2 linked regions of the Verminephrobacter eiseniae EF01-2 genome follow. The protein of the gene in region 2 interacts with the protein of the main gene of each other region in a pairwise test. Links are inferred from orthologs where the notes say so. Each region holds a gene or a part of one and is shown on either strand. Other genes may lie near its edges.

What was found.
Region 1: the proteins of phnG (region 2) and VEIS_RS05355 interact in binary tests that used the Escherichia coli proteins (3 or more experiments, as listed by UniProt). The link is inferred for Verminephrobacter eiseniae EF01-2 from one-to-one orthologs.

What each region holds. Positions count from the first base shown.
Region 1 is NC_008786.1:1,210,459-1,216,320, forward strand. Bases 1,636-4,620 are described here. They hold VEIS_RS05355 (sugar ABC transporter ATP-binding protein), read right to left. Parts: upstream 3,898-4,620; coding sequence 2,374-3,897; downstream 1,636-2,373. Other genes in these bases: VEIS_RS05350 (ABC transporter permease), read right to left, coding at 1,636-2,356; VEIS_RS05360 (SDR family oxidoreductase), read right to left, coding at 3,912-4,620. Outside these bases: VEIS_RS05340 (ureidoglycolate lyase), read right to left, coding at 1-318; VEIS_RS05345 (ABC transporter substrate-binding protein), read right to left, coding at 362-1,303; more of VEIS_RS05350, read right to left, coding at 1,337-1,635; more of VEIS_RS05360, read right to left, coding at 4,621-4,664; VEIS_RS05365 (IclR family transcriptional regulator), read left to right, coding at 4,846-5,607; ahpF (alkyl hydroperoxide reductase subunit F), read right to left, coding at 5,740-5,862. UniProt on the Escherichia coli protein: Part of the ABC transporter complex RbsABC involved in ribose import. Responsible for energy coupling to the transport system.
Region 2 is NC_008786.1:3,306,924-3,312,795, reverse strand. Bases 1,898-4,892 are described here. They hold phnG (phosphonate C-P lyase system protein PhnG), read right to left. Parts: upstream 3,672-4,892; coding sequence 3,123-3,671; downstream 1,898-3,122. Other genes in these bases: phnN (phosphonate metabolism protein/1,5-bisphosphokinase (PRPP-forming) PhnN), read left to right, coding at 4,514-4,892; VEIS_RS14385 (DUF1045 domain-containing protein), read left to right, coding at 3,783-4,517; phnH (phosphonate C-P lyase system protein PhnH), read right to left, coding at 2,419-3,126; VEIS_RS14400 (carbon-phosphorus lyase complex subunit PhnI), read right to left, coding at 1,898-2,416. In the rest of the region: phosphonate C-P lyase system protein PhnK, read right to left, coding at 1-336; VEIS_RS14405 (alpha-D-ribose 1-methylphosphonate 5-phosphate C-P-lyase PhnJ), read right to left, coding at 333-1,313; more of VEIS_RS14400, read right to left, coding at 1,310-1,897; more of phnN, read left to right, coding at 4,893-5,080; VEIS_RS14375 (sensor domain-containing diguanylate cyclase), read right to left, coding at 5,297-5,872. UniProt on the Escherichia coli protein: Together with PhnH, PhnI and PhnL is required for the transfer of the ribose triphosphate moiety from ATP to methyl phosphonate.

The sequences.
Region 1 (5,862 bases), 2.1 Mb from region 2 along the record:
GGTCCACTTGGCAAAGACCACCGGCTCGGTCGGCACGGGTTGGCCCGATTCGGCGGCATGGTCGGCGTAGTTCAGACCGATGCAGACGAACTTGCCGACCTGGCCCACGCAGGCGCCCAGGCGCAGGTCCTGCTGCGCGACGCCGGGCACCAGCGGCAATGAGGCCGCGTCCAGCCGGGCGATGCGCGCCAGACCGGCGGGCGTCAGCGTCTGGCCTGCGATGTCGGGCACCACGGCCGACAGGTCGCGCACCCGGCCTTGCGCGTCGAGCAAGCCCGGTTTTTCCATGCCCTTGGGGCCATAGCGGAGAAGTTTCACAGCAGGGTTCCTGGTGGGGTGGTCTGGATCGATCGTATGAGGATCAATCGTACAAAACGGCGGCGATCTTGGGGTCGTCGATATTGTTCTTGTCGTACCAGTAAAAGCCGGTGTCGATCACCTTGGGCAACTTCTCGCCCTTGAGCGCCTTGACGGCGGCCTCCACGGTCTTGTAGCCGATGCCCACCGGATTTTGCGTGATGGCGCCGGCCATCAGGCCGGCCCTGATCGCATCCTTTTGCTGCTTGCCCGCGTCGTAGCCGATGACCACCAGCTTGCGCTTCATCTCTTTGACGCCGTTGATCACGCCCACGGCCGAGCCTTCATTGGTGCCGAAGATGCCCTTCAGATTCGGGTTGGCTTGCAGGATGGACTTGGTGATTTCGGTGGACTTGAGGTGGTCGCCGCCGCCGTACTGGATGCTGACGATCTTGATGCCCGGGTAGCTGGTCTTGATGCGCTCGACGAAGCCGTCACGGCGGTCTATGCCGGTGCTATTGGTCTGGTCATGCACGACCAACGCGATCTCGCCGCTCTTGCCGATCAACTCGGCCATTTTGTCTGCCGCCAATGCGGCCGCAGCCCTGTTGTCGGTGCTCGCCGTGGTCACCGGGATGTCGCTGTCCACACTGGCGTCGAAGGCCACGACCAGCACCTTGGCGGCCTGGGCCTTTTTGAGCAACGGGACCACGGCCTTTTTGTCGAGCGCTGCCAGACCGATCGCTTTCGGGTTCTTGGCCAGAACGGCGGCCAGCATGTCGATCTGCTTGTCGATCATCGCTTCCGACTCTGGCCCCTCGAACGTGACTTTGACATCGAAGTCCTTGCCCGCCTGCTCCGCCCCGGCCTTCACGGATTGCCAGAACTGGTGCTGAAAGCCCTTGGACACCAGCGGTATGTAGACCTGCTGGGCGCTGGCGGCCAGGCTCGCGCCCAGCGCAATGCCAATGCCCAGGGTGATGCGCCATAGTTGTTTGCCGGACATGCTCGCTCCTTTGGGTGGTGTGGAAAAACGGGGTCAGCGCGCAGCGCGGCTTCGGCGCCGCAGGATGTCGGTGTAGACGGCCAGGATGATGATCACGCCGGTCACCACCGTCTGCCACTCCTGCGCCACGGACAGGATGCGCAGCCCATTGGTCAGCACGCTCATGATGAAGGCGCCGATGATGGTGCCCAAGATGGTGCCCGTCCCGCCCGCCAGCGAGGTGCCGCCGATGACCACGGCGGCAATCGCATCGAGTTCGTAGCCCTGGCCCAATGCCGGTTGCGCCGAGTTCAGGCGCGATGCAATCAGCAAACCGGCGATGCCGCAGATGGCGCCACTGACCGTGTACACGACGATCTTCCAGAAGTCGACATTCACGCCCGACAGACGCACGGCTTCCTCGTTGCTGCCCAGCGCAAAGGTGTAGCGCCCCAGGATCGTCCGGTTCAGCACCAGGCTCGCCGCCACGGCAACGACGAAGAGGATCAGCACCGCGTTCGGGATCGGCAGCGCCGGAATCAGCGCGGCGATCAGCGAATCTTGCGAAATCGCGCTGAAGCCCTCGGTGTCGTTGAAGTAAATCGGCCTGGTGCCGGAGATCACCAGCGACAAGCCCTTGAGCAGCATCATCATGCCCAGGGTGGCAATGAAGGGCGGAATTTTCAGCTTCGCGATCAAGGTCCCCGAGGTGAGACCGCACAGCGCTCCGGTGAGGATGGCCGCAGCAATGCCCAGCGGCAGTGGCCAGCCCAGATGGGTGAGCACCACGCCCGTCATCACGGCGCAAAAGGTCATCAGCGTGCCCACCGACAAATCGATGCCCGAGGTGATGATCACGAAGGTGCAGGCAATCGCCAGCACCCCGTTGACCGCAGTCGCCTGCAAAATGGCCACCAGATTGTCGGTTTGCAGGAAGTTGCGCGAGGCCATGCTGAAGAACGCCATCAGTGCCAGCAGGCTGGCAAAGGCCAGCAGTTTCTGGCGCATCTCGGGCCGAAAGAGCCGGGCTTTGGTCCATCCTTCGGTCGGCAGCGGGCTGAGAGTCTTTTGCATGGATCGTCTGCGGGAAATCAGTGGACGACGTGGCGCGGCGCGGCCTGGCGCCGGGTGGCCAGCGCCATGATGGCTTGCTGGGAGGCTTGGGCCCGCGTCAGTTCGCCGGTCACCCGGCCTTCGCACATCACCAAGATCCGATGCGCCAGGCGCAGGACCTCGGGCAGTTCGGACGAGATCACCACGATCGCCTTGCCCTGTCCGGCCAGTTCGTGCAACAGCTTGTGGATTTCGGCTTTGGCCCCCACGTCGATGCCGCGTGTCGGCTCATCGAAGAACAGGATGTCGCAGTCGCACAGCAACCACTTGGCGATCACGATCTTTTGCTGGTTGCCACCCGACAGCAGCCGCACCGGCTGCGCCACCGACGGGGTCTTGATGCCGAGCTGGCGCACATAGTCCTGCGCCGTCTTGCGCAGCGCCGCCCGGTCCAGGAAGAAACCCGGTTTGACAAAGGAGCGCATGGCCGACATGGCGATGTTGCTCTGCACGTCCATACCCGTCGCAAGACCAAAATGCTTGCGGTCTTCAGACAGGTAGCCGATACCGTGGGCAACGGCCTGCTCGGGCGATCGGATGGTCACGCGCTGACCCCGAACCCGGATCTCGCCGGCGTCTATCGGGTCGGCCCCGAAGATGGCGCGCGCGACCTCGGTCCGGCCGGCCCCCATCAGCCCGGCAAAGCCGAGGATCTCGCCACGGCGCAGCGTGAAACCCACGTCCTGGATGGCGGCGCCCCGCGTCAGGCCGCGCACCTCCAGCATGACCTCGTTGCCGCTGCTGTCGGGAATCTGCCTTGCGACCTCCTCCAGCGGGCGCCCGACCATCATGCCGACGATGGTGTCTACGCTGGTGCTGGCCATCGGCATGGTGGCGATGTAGCGGCCATCGCGCAGCACCGTCACCCGGTCGGCGATCTGCCGCAACTCGTCCATCTTGTGCGAGATGTAGACGATGCCCACGCCTTCGGCCTTGAGCTGGCCGATGATGCGAAACAGATCGGCCACCTCCTCGTCGTTCAGCGCGGCCGTGGGCTCGTCCATGATCAGCACCCGGGACTGAAACGACAGCGCCTTGGCGATTTCGACCATCTGCTGCTTGGCCACCGTCAGGTCGCCGACGGTGGTGCGCGGGTCCAGCTTCAGGCGCATGCGCTCGAAAATGGCTGCGGCCTGCGCATCGAGCGAGCGCTCGTCGAGCAGCAGGCCCAGGGCATGGCGCGGCTCACGGCCAATGAAGATGTTCTGCGCCGCCGTCAAATGGTTCATCAGGTTCAGTTCCTGGTGCACGATGCCTATGCCCAGGCTTTGCGCGGCGCGCGGGCTCGGAATGTCCACGGCCCGGCCCGCGACCAGTATCTCGCCCTCGTCGGGGGCATGGATCCCGGCCAGCACCTTCATCAAGGTGGACTTGCCGGCCCCGTTCTCGCCCATCAGCGCGTGGACTTCGCCGCGCTGCAACTCGAACTGCACCTTGTCCAACGCCGGCACACCGGCAAAGGCTTTGGACAAACCGCAGATCGAGATCAGTGGCGCGGCCATGGCGTCGTCGCGCGTCAGATGCTCGTGCCGCCATCGACCGAAACCGCCTGGCCCGTGACGTAGCGCGATTCGTCGCTGAGCAAATACACCACCTGCGGCGTGATGTCATCGACCGTCGCCAAGCGCCCCATGGGCTGGCGCGCGATGAAATCTTTTTCCGCCTGCACCGGATCGGCGGCGCTGGCGATGCGCTGGCGCAATGAAGGCGTATCGACGGTGCCGGGGCACAAAGCGTTGCAGCGCAAACCCTGGCGCACGAAGTCGGCGGCGATGGCCTTGGTCATGCCAATGACCGCCGCCTTGGTGGTGCCATAGACGAAGCGCCTCGGGAAACCCTTCATCGACGACGCCATCGAGGCCATGTTCAGGATCGAGCCGCTGCTGCCCGTGCGCGCCATCTTGTCCAGCATGCCCGCAAGAAAAGCGCGCGTCATGCGGTAAGCGCCCTTGACGTTCAGATCCATGCTGAAGTCCCAGGCCGCCTCATCGCAGTCCAGGATGCTGCCGTTGTGCACGAAACCGGCGCAGTTGAACAGGCCATCCAGGGCCGGCAGCCGGGCCGCCAGCGCCGTCACGGCAGCGCTGTCGCGCACATCCAGCAACTGCGTCGTCAAGCCGCTGGCCTCGGCGGCCAGTCGCTCCAGCAGCGCCGCATCGATATCGGTGGCGATCACCTGCGCACCCTCGCGCACGCAGGCCAGCGCACTGGCGCGGCCTATGCCCTGACCGGCCGCAGTGATCAAAATGCTTTTGCCTTGCAGTCTCATACGAACAAGTCCTTCACGAACGCCAAACAGGTGCCAAGCAAGTCTTACAGATTGCTTCAAATATGAATTATTTATTCATTGGAGAATTAATGTAAGAGGCAGGAATCGGCTCGCCAATCCGTGATTACCCTGATGCAAGCTCTGTTAAGGTTTGGCCCGGCTACGGCCCGCCCATCCCCCCATGGCCCATCCCAACGACCGCTATCGCGCCCCCGCCCTGGACAAGGGACTGGACATTCTGGAACTGCTCGCCGAGCAGCCGCATGGCCTGACGCGCGCCGAGATCGTCAAAGCCATGGGCCGCAGCCCGAGCGAGATTTACCGGATGCTCGAGCGCCTGGTCGCGCGGCACTACGTGACGCGCTCGCAGCAGGGCGACCGCCATGCGCTCAGTCTCAAGCTGTTCGAGCTGGGCCACCGCCATCCCCCCATCGAGCGCCTGGTGGCGCAGGCCCTGCCGGCGATGGAGGCTTTCGCCAAGGCGTCCGAGCAGTCCTGCCATCTCGGCATTTACAGCCGCGGCAACGTGACCGTGGTGGCGCAGGTCAACGGCCCGGGCAATTGGGGGCTGACCCTGCGCCTGGGTGTGCGGGTGGGCCTGGTGGACACCGGCTCGGGCCATGTGCTGCTGGCCTTCCAATCCGAGCAGCGGCGCGCCCAGATGCTGGCAGAGCATGACGCCCTCGATGGCGAGCGGCCCATGCCCGAGCCGCAGTTGCAGCCTCTTTTGCAGCGCGTCCGCGCGCTCGGCTACTGGCAGGGCGACAGTCAGCAGGCTTTTGGTGTGGTCGACATCTCGATGCCGGTGCTGGGGTTGCAAGGCAATGCGCTGGCGGTATTGACCTGCCCCTTCGTGCGGCGCATCGACCGCCCGCAAGGCCCCGGCCTGGATGCAGCGCGGCAATTGCTCGCCAGCGCCGCCAGCGAGCTATCGATTGCCTGATCGCCCGGGCGTCCCGACCGGGCATCCGGCAAGTGTGGCGCGCAACGCGGTGCACCGTCCCCGCACCGCGCTGGCCGAAAACCGCCATCTGCCCCGCGCCTGGCAAGGCATATCCATTGTCATCGCACCCCGCTACGCCAGCACCGGATCAGCCGCCGCCGGCACCGCCGCAGCAGCAGCCACCGGCATACGGATCAGATGCTCGAACGCACTGAGCGCCGCCTTGGCCCCGTCGCCTGCGGCGATGACGATCTG
Region 2 (5,872 bases):
GCCCACGTTGGCGCCGGCAGAGACCTCCATGCGCAGGCCGTCGGCCGGGTTCTGGTGCACGAAGCCCCAATCGGTGCGGGCCAACAGCCGCTGCCGGGCCAGGCCCAGCGCAAACACATCCTGCAACTGGCCATCGCGCTGGCGAAACTGCACCAAGCCCGCGTCGGGTGCGCTGCGCGCAGCAATCGCATCGAGCAGCGTGGACTTGCCCGAGCCGGACTCGCCCACCACGGCCAGCACCTCGCCGGGCCACAGGTCGAAGGAAACATCCTCCAGCGCCACGCGCTCGCCGTAGCATTTGCGGATGCCGCGCACGCTCAACAAGGCGGCGTTCATGCGCGTTCCTCCGTGGCGGCGGCGGTCGGCCGGCCTTCCCGGTCCGTTTGGCGTTCTTGGCGTTCTTGGCGTTCTTGGCGCTCTCGGCGCTCCTGGCAGTAGTCCGAATCGGAGCAGGCGTGCATGCGCGTGCCCTGGTCGTCGGTGATGACTTCATCGAGAAAGCTGTCGGTCGCGCCGCACAGCGCGCAGGCGGCATTTTGGCGCTGTACCTCGAACGGGTGGTCTTCAAAGCCCAGGCTTTGCACCGCCGTGTACGGCGGCACGGCGTAAATGCGCTTTTCGCGGCCCGCGCCAAACAGTTGCAATGCGGGGTTCATGTGCATCTTGGGGTTGTCGAACTTCGGGATCGGTGACGGTGACATCACATAGCGCTGGTTCACCAGCACCGGGTAGTCGTAGGTGGTGGCGATATGGCCGTAGCGGGCAATGTCCTCATACAGCTTGACATGCATCAGGCCGTATTCGGCCAGGCCGTGCAGCGTGCGCGTTTCGCTCTCGCGCGGCTCCAGGCGCTGCATGGGCTCGGGCACCGGCACCTGGTAGACGATGACCTGGCCTTCGGTCAGCGGGGTCTCGGGAATGCGATGGCGCGTCTGTATCAGCGTGGCCATGCGCGTGCGCGTGGTCGTTGCCACCGCCGTGGTGCGCTCGAAGAAGCGCCGGATATTGACCGCGTTGACCGTGTCGTCCGAGCCTTGGTCGATCACCTTCAGGCAGTCCTGCGGCCCGATGATGGCGGCCGTGACCTGGATGCCGCCGGTGCCCCAGCCATAGGGTAGCGGCATCTCGCGCGAGCCAAAGGGCACCTGGTAGCCCGGAATCGCCACGGCCTTGAGAATCGCGCGGCGGATCATGCGCTTGCTGCGCTCGTCGAGATAGGCGAAGTTGAAGCCGCCATCGACGGATGGTGCATCAGGCTGTGCATCAAGCCGTGCATCAGGCTGTGCATCGGTCGCCAAGGGCAGCGTGTTCATCTGTCATCTCCGGCAGGGGATCGGGCCGCTGCGCGCATCTTGCGCACCAGTTCCAACTCGGCCTGAAAGTCCACGTAATGCGGCAGCTTCAGGTGCTGCACGAAGCCCGACGCCTCCAGACTGTCGCTATGGGACAGCACGAACTCCTGCATCTGCGCGGGCGATTGCACCGTCTCGCCCAGTTCATCGGCGCGCAGCGCGCGGTCCACCAGGCTCATCGCCAGGGCCTTGCGCTCGCTGTGGCCAAAGGCCAGGCCATAGCCGCGCGTGAACTGCGGCGGCTCACTCTGGCTGCCGGCAAACTGGTTCACCATCTCGCATTCGGTGATCTCGATGTCGCCGATGGAGATCACAAAGCCCAGTTCCTCGGGCGCAATCTCCAGCGCCACCGTGCCCAGGCGCAGTTCGGCGACGAACGGGTGCGAGTGCGCATAACCGCGCTGGGTGGAATAGGCCATCGCCAGCAAAAAGCCCTCGTCGCCACGGGCCAGGTTTTGCAAGCGCGTGGCGCGGTCTGCCGGAAAGCGCAGCGGCTCGCGCGTCAGGTCGGTGGCGCCGGGGTCGCCCGGGGGGACGGGCCGGGTTTCGATCAGCCCTTCCTGGTTGAGCAGCTCCACCACGCGCGCCGGGGGAGGTGTCAGCCCGGGGGCCTCGGGCGCCCAGTCCGCCACCGGGTCGGCCAACGGCTCCTGGCTCTGCGCCAGCAGCGTGAAGTCCAGCAGGCGCTGCGTGTAGTCGTAAGTGGGGCCCAGCAGTTGGCCGCCGGGCAGGTCTTTGAAGGTGGCCGAGATGCGCCGGTCCAGCAGCATGCGGGCGGTATCGACAGGGCAACTGCTGCCCAGGCGCGGCAGCGTGGCGCGGTAGGCGCGCAGCAGGAAGATGGCTTCGACCAGATCCCCGGCAGCCTGCTTGATCGCCAGCGCGGCCAGTTCGGGGTCGTACACCGAACCCTCGGTCATCACGCGGTCCACGGCCAGCTTGAGCTGCCCACGGATCTGTGACACCGACAGTGGCGGCTGCGCGGCATCGCCCCGGCGCTGCTCGGCCAGCCGCCGGTAACTGCTGCGGATGGCGGCTTCTCCGCCCTTGACGGCAACGTACATGCTCAGATCTCCTCGGTGGTGTCGTGTGGTGTGCGGACGATGCGCGTGGTGCGCGGCAGGCCCACGATATGCGCCGCCCCACCCAGCAGCAGATCGACCCCGCAAGGAAAGGCCGCATGGTTGGCCTGCCACTGGGGCACAAAATCATGCGCCAGGCCACAAGGCGGCAATGTCGCCTGGCCACGGATACCGGGGCCGGTCAGCAGCCACGCGCCGGCATCGGCCGGCGCTTGCAATGCCCCGGCACCGGCCGGCGCAGTCAAAGTCCCGGCATCGGCCGGGACCGCCACTGCCCCGGCCCCCGCCAGCGCCACATCGACCACGCAGGTCGCCGATCGATCCGGGTCGCTATCGCTGCCCTGCGCCAGGCTGCGCAAGGCCGGCAGCGCATCGCCTTGCGCCACCCAGGCGAACCCGGCCAGGCCAGGCTCGCTCACCAGCGTGCAGCCGGTATGAAAGCGCAGCCACGGGCCGGCATCGCTGGCCGCCAGGCGCGGTGACAGCCACAGACGGCAATCGCTGTCGAGCAAGGCCAGCAGCACCGCCGCCGAAGCGCGCTGGCCCACGGCGGGCGTTTGCGCGTCATGCAGCACGGCCACGCTGCGCCCGGGGTGCGCCAACGCCTGCAGCACTGCGCGAAAAACGGCCTGGCTGCCCAGGGCCTGGTTCGAAAAGCCCGCGCCCAGGGAGGACAGGATGCTTGCGGTCATTGCGCGTCCTCCGCGTTCTCCAGGCTGCTCTCGCGCGCCATGGTGAAAAAGTCCACCTTGGTGCTGGCCGCGCGCGCCTGCCGCGCGGCCAGCATATGGCGCAAATGGCGGCGAATCGGCTCCAGCAGGCGGGCCTCCAGTGCGGGCTGCTGCGCCGGGTCTTGCAGCAGCGCATCGGCCAGCGCCGCGAGTTGCGCTTTGCGGTGCGAGCGGCCCAGGATATACGCCACGCCGACCGTCGCCGGGGCCATGTCTGCCGTCGCCGAAGCCGCGCCGACTGTCGCCGGTGCCATCTGCGGCCCCACCCGCAGCGCGCAGCGGGTCACGGTGACTTCGCCCAGATGAAAGCGCTCGCCCGTGCCGCCGACACGGCCCTGCACCATCATCAGCCCGATCTCGGGCGAGCGCAGCCAGCGCACCGGCTGGCGGGCAGGCTCGTGCAATGCGGATTCGAGCAGATCGAGCGGCGCCCGGGCCAGCAGTGCCATCCAGTGCGCTCGCTCCAGGGGCCGGCCCGGGCCTGGATTGTCAAAGGCTTGAAACATGGGGGTGTTACTCTGAAACTTCGCAGCGTCCAACGATGAACGGATCACGCCAGCTTAAAAAGCGCTCGTGTAGGTTTCATGACAACCCGCAGCGCCACCGGCCCACCCATGATGATGACTCTCCCGAACCGCGCGCCCGGCACAGCGCACCGCTATGCGGTGTATTTCGCCCCCCACCCCGGCAGCACGGGCTGGCTGGCCGGCAGCCATTGGCTGGGCCGCTGCGCGGCCTTGCTGCAACCGATGCAGCAACTGGCCATCGAGGGCGTGGCCGCCCAAGACCTGTACCGGCTGACCGCTGCCCCGCGCCGCTACGGCTGGCATGCCACGCTCAAGGCGCCGTTTGCGCTGGCGCCCGGCGTCGACTGGATCACGCTGCACCAGACAGTGCGGGCCGTGGCCCAGAGCCTCGCGCCCTTTGCGCTGCCGCCGCTGCATGTGGCGCGCATCGACGACTTTCTGGCGCTGGTGCCTGCGCCCGCGCATGCCGCCAATGCCGCGATCGAACGGGTGGCAGCCGCTTGCGTGACGCAGTTGCAGCCGTTGGCCGCCCCGCTGTCCGATGCCGACCTGGCGCGCCGACGCTGCGCCGCACTGACACCCCGGCAGGATGAACTGCTGCAGCGCTGGGGCTATCCGTTCGTGCTCGAGGAGTTTCGCTTCCACCTGTCGCTGACCGGCCATTTGCAGCAGGTCGGGCGCCAGACCCAGGCCCGGGTGCAGGGCGCCGCGCAGGCGTTCTTTGCCGATCTGCCGGTGCTGCGCATGAGCAGCCTGGCGCTGTTTGCCGAACCCGCCGCAGGCGCAGACTTCGTGCTGCTCGACCATCTGGAGTTCGGGCGATGACGGCCAGACTGGTCTACTTCATGGGCCCTTCGGGCGCGGGCAAAGACAGCCTGCTGGCTTGGCTGCGCGCGCAGCAACCGGCCGCGCAGGGCCGTATCCACTGGGCCCGGCGCACGATCAGCCGCAACGCGACGCCCGGCGCCGAGGAGCACGAAAGCGTTTCGCCCGAGACCTTTGCGGCATTGCGCCAGGCCCAGGCCTTTGCGCTGCACTGGCAAGCCAATGGACTGGGCTATGGCATCCGCCATGCGCAACTGGCGCCGCTGGCCGCTGGCCAGTGGGTGCTCGTCAACGGTTCGCGCGCGTATCTGGCCGATGCGCTGGCGCGCTGGCCCGATCTGCTGGCGGTGCACATCACGGCCAGCCCGGCCGTGCTGCGCGCGCGGCTGCTCGCGCGCGGGCGCGAGAGCGCCGCCATGGTCGAGTCGCGTGTGCAAAGGGCGCTGCAATTGCAGCCCCCCGGCGGCAGCGTCCCGATCGAACTGCACAACGACGGCGCCCTGGACGACGCAGGCCAGCGGCTGCTCAGCGCCCTGCGGCAATGCCCCGGCTGGCCGGAGTGAGGGCCCACGGCGCTCCGCGCCGGCCCATGACACGCTCGCGCCGGCCCGCGTGGCACGCTCCGCGCCGACCCGCGTGGCACGCTCCGCGCCGACCCGCGTGGCACGATCCGCACCGGCCTGTGACACGCTCCGCGCCGGCGTGGCACAGCGCCGGCTTGTGGCGCTGTGCCCCGTGCCAAGCCCGGCGCTGCCTGGCCTGCGGTTTTTTCAGCGCACTCACCCCCACTCGAGCGCCTGCACCACCACCTGGTTGCGCCCCGCCTGCTTGGCAGCGTACAGGGCCTGGTCTGCCCGGCGCAACAGGCTGCTGAACCCGGGGTCGTCGGCAACCTGCTCGCTGACGCCAAAGCTGGCGGTAAAGCCCAGCGAATGTCCGTCATGCTCGACCACACAGGCGGCAATCCGCTCACGCAAACGCTCGGCGGTGGCAAAGGCCGGCGCCTGCCCTATGCCGGGCAACAGGACGGAGAACTCCTCGCCACCGATGCGGGCCACGAAATCGGACTCCCGCACCGACTCCTTGGCCAGGCGGGCGACGGCCCGGATCACCGCATCACCGGCCGCATGGCCATAGCGGTCGTTGACCTGCTTGAACAGATCGATATCGATCAGGATGACCGACAAGGCTTGCTGGCCACGCTGCGTCCGGGCAAATTCCATGGTCGCGACTTCCTCGAAGTAACGGCGATTGGCCACGCCCGTCAGCATGTCGATGCGGGCAAAGTGCTCGGCTTCGTCGCGCGCCCTGGCCAGCTCCGAAGTGCGCTCCAGCACCATTCGCTCCAGGTCTTC